Regions from separate parts of the Vibrio sp. 1249-1 genome, predicted to be linked through region 3. Evidence: predicted binding sites of a transcription regulator. Region 3 holds the regulator's gene; each other region holds the start of a gene.
The links. Region 3 encodes PurR, which represses purine synthesis genes. Its sites were predicted from a motif close to TNANGNAAACGTTTNCNTNA; they were not measured.

Region 1 (2,276 bases), on a different contig from region 3:
GACGTTGATGTGGCCCATCTTGCGACCCGCACGTTTTTCTTTGCCGTACCAATGAATGTGGCAACCATCCATCGCTAGCAATGCTTCTGGTAGTGTATCTTCACCAAGAATATTAATCATCGAGGTTTCACGAACCAACTTAGTGCTACCCAAAGGCATGCCACACACGGCGCGTAGGTGGTTCTCAAACTGACAGGTTTCTGCACCCTGTTGAGTCCAGTGACCAGAGTTGTGTACGCGTGGTGCGATTTCATTAACTAGCAAAGTACCGTCAACATCGAAGAACTCCAGCGCTAGCACACCAACGTAATTCAAGCTGTTGGCAACGGCCGTGAACATCTGTTTTGCTTGCTCTTGCAACTCTGGTGCATCAATCGCAGTAGAAAGGCTCAATACACCATTGGTGTGGACGTTCTCTGCGAGAGGGTACACTTCAACGCTCCCATCTTTACCGCGAGCACCAACCAGTGATACTTCGCGGTTAAAAGGAACAAACTCTTCAGCAACAATCGCTTGAGTTGGTGTTGCCGCGATGCACTCTGCCATCTCAGTCCAAATGTCTTCGACTTGAGAAGTTTCTTTTAAGCGCCACTGGCCTTTACCATCGTAACCACCCAATGCACTTTTCAGAACCATTGGCATACCAACGTGTTCAATTGCGCGGTCAAAGTCTTCACGAGTTTCAATGACGTAGTATTTCGCGTTGCGCACGCCAGCATCATCAAGCAGTGCCTTTTCAATACGGCGATCACCACCTGCTTTGATGGCTTGCGTACTTGGTAGGAACTTGCCGCTCGCTTCGCAAACTTTGAGCACGTCATGTGGAATATGCTCGAACTCGGCAGTAATCACATCAACTTGCGTAATCGCATTTTCCAAACCATGGCCAAGTACCTGTTGAGTTAAAGGGTGAACGACATCACCGTTGGTGACATCGTAAGCTGAAATTTGAATATTCAGTGGCGCACCAGCCAGAGACATCATACGAGCCAACTGACCCGCACCAAGAACCAGTACATGCATCTGATTAATCCTCTGCAGGGTTTGGATTTGCGAGAACTGTTTCCGTTTGCTCATTACGGAATGCTTCTACCTTCGCCATGATGTTTTCATCATGAGTGCCTAGGATTTGCGCTGCTAGGATACCGGCGTTTGCTGCGCCCGCTTCGCCAATCGCCAATGTACCAACCGCAATTCCCTTTGGCATCTGTACAATAGAAAGCAGTGAATCCATACCTTTCAGTGCACGAGACTGAACGGGAACCCCAAGCACTGGCAAACTAGTAAACGCCGCCGCCATACCTGGTAGGTGGGCTGCACCACCTGCGCCTGCGATGATAACTTTGATGCCGCGTTCTTTTGCGCCACTAGCGTAGTCAGCCAGTAATTGAGGAGTTCGGTGTGCTGACACGACTTTTGTTTCGTAAGGCACGCCAAATTGGTCTAGCATGTCCGCTGCTAGTTTCATGGTTGGCCAATCGGATTTAGAACCCATGATGATACCGACTTTCATCTCAAACTCCTTTAAGCTGCAAAAATTAGGTGAGCTATAAATTTGTGCGCATTATACGGGGATTTTTATCTCAAGCAAACGTTTGCGCCTTGTTGTTGGCGCTATTGATACATTTTATAAAAAAATTGCTTTAGTGTCTGAGAATGAATATTTGTACACTTAGTGAAAACAACACAGTCAAACAAATAGGAAGTAATCGGTGGATAACTTTGAACAAGTGCTCAACGCACTCAAGCAAGGCGAAGTGATTGCCTATCCAACAGAAGGGGTTTTTGGTGTCGGATGTGATCCAGATAACCCAGAAGCAATTCAAAAGCTATTAGAGCTCAAGCAGCGTCCGGTAGAAAAAGGGCTGATTCTCATCGCGGCAAGTTATGATCAGCTCTTGCCTTATATTGATGAATCTCAGTTGACTGGAGAACAATTACAGACTGTTCATGCCACTTGGCCAGGCCCATACACTTGGATCATGCCAGCGAGCGATAAAGTATCCAACTGGGTTTCAGGGCAGTTTGATTCAATTGCGGTTCGTGTGACTGATCATCCTTTGGTGCAAAAAATGTGTAATGCATTCGGAAAGCCGTTAACCTCTACCAGCGCGAATCTTTCCGGCTTACCACCGTGTATGACCACGGAAGAAGTCGAAGAGCAGTTGGGGGATAAGCTGGTCGCCATTCTTCGTGGCGAGACCAGCGGTCGTGATAAACCCAGCGAGATTCGTGACGCCAAAACTTCACAAATATTAAGACAGGGTTAACCCTGC
Region 2 (2,276 bases), 300 kb from region 3:
ATGAGTGGTTCGTATTTAATAAATGATATTCACTTTTGAAGCACTTTCAACAGCATCTTGAACGGCTTCTTCGGTGGTTTTTCGTCGCGTAAGGACAACACCTAAACGGCGGCGACCATCGATTTCTGGCTTACCGAATAGACGAACTTGTGTTTGAGGTTGAGCTAAAGCTTTGCTTAGGTTTTCAAAGCGAATGTTTGTGGAAGTTCCTTGTCCAAGAATAACAGCAGACGCAGATGGGCCATATTGCACAATATTATTAATTGGCATTCCGGTAAACGCGCGCACGTGGAGAGCAAACTCAGACATTTCCTGTGAAATCATTGTAACCATACCCGTATCGTGAGGGCGAGGAGAGACCTCATTGAAAATGACTTTATCGCCTTTAACAAATAGCTCTACACCAAAGATGCCGTAGCCACCGAGCGCGTTTACCACTTTCTCAGCCGTGTATTCAGCTGCTTTTACTGCGTTTTCTGACATAGTTTGCGGTTGCCATGATTCGCGGTAGTCGCCATCTTCCTGACGATGACCAATTGGAGCACAGAAATGCACACCGTCAACGGCTCTGATGGTCAATAAAGTGATTTCGTAATCGAAGTCGATAAAACCCTCCACGATAACGCGACCTGCACCCGTACGCCCGCCTTCCTGAGCGTAATCCCATGCTTTTGTAACGTCGTCTTCGGTCTTGATAACACTTTGCCCTTTACCTGAAGAGCTCATCACAGGCTTCACCACGCACGGAATACCCACATGCTCAACCGCGGCTTTGAAGTCTTCAAAGTTATCTGCAAAACGATAAGGTGAAGTCGTCAATTCCAGTTCTTCTGCTGCCAAACGTCGGATACCTTCACGATTCATTGTTAGCCTGGTTGCCTTAGCGGTTGGAACAACATTCAGTCCTTTTTCTTCAAGCTCTACCAGTTTGCCGGTTGCGATGGCTTCAATTTCTGGTACGACGTAAGTAGGTTGTTCCTTCGTAATAACTTCTTCTAAGGCGTTCCCATCTAACATGTCGATAACATAACTACGGTGAGCGACTTGCATCGCTGGAGCATTGGCATAGCGATCACAAGCAATCACTTCTAAACCAAGTCTCTGGCATTCAATGGCGACTTCTTTACCGAGTTCGCCAGAACCTAAAAGTAATACACGGGTAGCATTTGCGCTAGTTGCAGTGCCAAACATAGTGTTCCCTTACAAAATAGAGTGATGAGACAGAAATTGCAGGAGATCATACTGAAGTTTCATGACAAAGCAAACGTTTGCTTTTGGTTTTTAGGTAATAAAAAAGCTCTACATGTTGTAGAGCTTTTTGTTGAATTTGTCGTTTATACGTTGACAAAACTAAGCGGAATATCTGGATTCAACGCTTCCAACGTTGATTGCGTATCGGCTAAGTGACTGATCTTACCTTCAGAGTTTTCTACCAATGCAGCGGCTTTGATGCTGTCAAAGGTTTCACCCGCAAGTAAAACTTGGATTAGCGCAACTTGTAGCGGTGGCAAGCTAGGATTAAACGCTGCATTTTCTGCATAAGCGCCTTGGAATACACGGCCGCTAGTCATCTCTAATGCTAAACCACTCAAGTTGTTGGTGTATGGAGAGTGGCTCATGTTCATCGCTTCAACTGCACTTTGGATGAGTGCGTCTTCATCATCACATGAGAATTGGTGTTTAACTTCTGCCATTAAGCCGGACTCGATACCGAGATCGTTTGGTCCAAAGGCTTCAGGCAGGTATTCATGAAGTGACTTTTCTTCGCGTTCTGGGAGCTGGATTTTAAGCTCGTTTGCGGTAGATAACTCATTCATGAACTGGCGGCAGTGACCACATGGGCTGAAGTTGATAGTGATATCCTTAACACCACGTTCGCCTTTCATCCAAGCATGGCTAATCGCAGACTGCTCTGCGTGAACCGTTTGACCCAACTGTACACCAAAGAATTCCATGTTGGCACCGAAGTAAAGGCGACCTGAAAGACCACGAACGATAGCGCCGACATAAAAGTCAGAAAGGGGAGCATAGGAGTACGCTGCGGCAAAAGGAAGTAGCGCAACACGAAGCTCTTTGTCTGATAGACCGGTAGCTGAAAGCAACTGCTCAAATTGTTGAACTGAAAGCGTAGCATCAAAATCATCAGCTTGGATGATAGGAGCAAGTTGTTTGGAAAGTGCTTCTGGAGCGCCTGCTAGCGCCTGTTCAATGCGACTTTTCATGTTGAATCCTTGTTATTGCATGGACAGTTATTCTATGTGAAAGATAGAAATGTT
Region 3 (2,276 bases):
TAGCGCAAAGACGCTTGGTTATTTAGCAGTCAAAATGTGACTTCAAATACACAAATCTCTTGCTGAAAACATTGCTAGTCAGTCCACATAGGGCTAAAATGTGAGCGCAAACGATTAAATATGATTTATATGTAAACCGCTGAAATATAGCGGTTTTTGTGTTTTCTTAACAGGTTGATGGCAATTTCTCATCAGATAGAAAAAAAGATAAAATTCATCGACCGATGCTGCTACGTACCCTTTTGTCGCACTTGGATCAACCGCTGCCGAGACACTTAGCGCCAATTTTATATTGCTAGGTGTGAAACCATTAGAGCATCAGGTACATCCAATACGACATATTTCAGTAGCTCGATACAGGACACCATTTATGGCCACGATAAAAGACGTTGCTCGCTTAGCCGGCGTTTCCACTACGACAGTTTCGCACGTTATCAATAAAACGCGTTTCGTTGCAGAAGCAACGCAAGAAAAAGTAATGAAAGCCGTTGACGAGCTGAATTACGCGCCAAGTGCCGTTGCACGCAGCCTAAAATGCAACTCAACTCGTACGATTGGCATGTTAGTAACTCAATCAACTAACCTATTTTTCTCAGAAGTGATTGATGGCGTTGAGAGCTACTGTTACCGCCAAGGCTATACTCTGATTTTATGTAACACAGGCGGGATTTACGAAAAACAACGCGATTACATTCGTATGCTGGCTGAAAAGCGCGTTGATGGCATCCTAGTGATGTGTTCTGACTTAACCGAAGAACTAAAAGAGATGCTTGACCGTCATGCGGACATTCCTAAAGTGGTCATGGATTGGGGCCCAGAGAGCTCACAAGCAGACAAGATCATGGATAACTCAGAAGAAGGTGGCTACATTGCAACCAAACATCTGATTGATAATGGTCATACGGATATCGCTTGTCTAAGCGGTCATTTTGAAAAGCTTGCTTGCCAAGAGCGCATTGCAGGTTTCCGTCGCGCAATGAGCGAAGCGAACCTAGCTGTAAATGAAGACTGGATCCTTGAAGGTAACTTTGAATGTGATACGGCCGTATTAGTTGCAGATAAAATTACCGCAATGGACAAGCGCCCGACGGCGGTATTCTGTTTTAACGACACAATGGCTCTAGGCCTAATGAGCCGCTTGCAACAAAACGGGATCAAAATTCCTGAAGATATTTCAGTGATCGGCTACGACAACATCGAGCTTGCGGAATACTTCTCTCCACCGCTAACGACTATCCACCAACCTAAACGTCGTGTTGGTAAAAATGCATTCGAAATTCTACTTGAGCGTATCAAAGATAAAGAACACGAAAAACGAATTTTCGAGATGCAACCTGAGCTTGTAATTCGAAATACTGTGAAAAAAATGAACTAAATTTCACTGTATTTAACCGTGTTAAATAAGCGCTCTACAGGGGCGCTTATTTTTTTGGAAAAATTAAGCATTCTCTAATACTTCACACCACTCTAATAACAATTGACTAACGTTAACTCCCTGTTTTATATAAATGTAATATATATTAAGAACTCCTTTTCAAAGGCCAATTTGCACCTTTCCATATGCAAAATAGAGCATTCAATCTATCATTTTTATTGAACCGAAATCACACTTTTAACGCTAAACCGTGATGTTAATTCAATATAAGAAGTATGCTCATTGTGTCACGCACAGGGCAAACCATTCGAAAGAGTGGGACGCAAAGCCTCCGGCCTGAACCATATTACGATATGGAAGGTAGCGGGGTTACCGATGGCAAGTGTGTAAGCAATGACTTTACTCTGTAATGACATTGTTTTTACGCATGTTTGCTACTCTCTCGGACCTGACTTTTGGTGGCGTAATATTAATTACACCGAGATAACAAAACATGGATAAACCGATACTCAAAGACTCTATGAAGCTATTTGAGGCACTTGGTAATATCAAGTCGCGCTCAATGTTTGGTGGCTTCGGACTATTCGCTGATGAAACAATGTTTGCACTAGTGGTAAACAATCAGCTTCATATCAGAGCAGACCAAAAAACTTCATCTGACTTCGAGAAACAAGGGCTAAAGCCTTACGTTTATAAAAAACGTGGCTTTCCAGTCGTTACAAAGTACTACGCTATTTCCAGCGATTTATGGGAATCAAGCGAACGCTTAATCGAAGTAGCGAATCAATCATTGAAAAAGGCAAAGCTTGAGAAAGAACAGCAAGCAAGTACAAAGCCTAACCGTTTGAAAGATTTGCCTAACTTACGACTGGCTACCGAGCGCATGCTAAAAAAAGCCGGC

Region 1: a site for PurR is predicted at 1,584-1,603, ahead of purE (5-(carboxyamino)imidazole ribonucleotide mutase). Genes of this name have one in related genera too.
Region 2: a site for PurR is predicted at 1,257-1,276, ahead of purT (formate-dependent phosphoribosylglycinamide formyltransferase). Genes of this name have one in related genera too.

What each region holds. Positions count from the first base shown of each region.
Region 1 is NZ_JAWOWJ010000017.1:76,585-78,860, forward strand. It holds gene R7Z50_RS21225 (5-(carboxyamino)imidazole ribonucleotide synthase) at 1-1,023, opposite strand, end outside; gene purE (5-(carboxyamino)imidazole ribonucleotide mutase) at 1,028-1,513, opposite strand; gene R7Z50_RS21235 (L-threonylcarbamoyladenylate synthase) at 1,713-2,270, shown strand.
Region 2 is NZ_JAWOWJ010000002.1:399,019-401,294, forward strand. It holds gene purT (formate-dependent phosphoribosylglycinamide formyltransferase) at 16-1,191, opposite strand; gene cdd (cytidine deaminase) at 1,335-2,222, opposite strand.
Region 3 is NZ_JAWOWJ010000002.1:95,166-97,441, reverse strand. It holds gene purR (HTH-type transcriptional repressor PurR) at 371-1,375, shown strand; cyclic di-GMP riboswitch class I at 1,663-1,752, shown strand; gene R7Z50_RS03925 (TfoX/Sxy family DNA transformation protein) at 1,869-2,276, shown strand, end outside.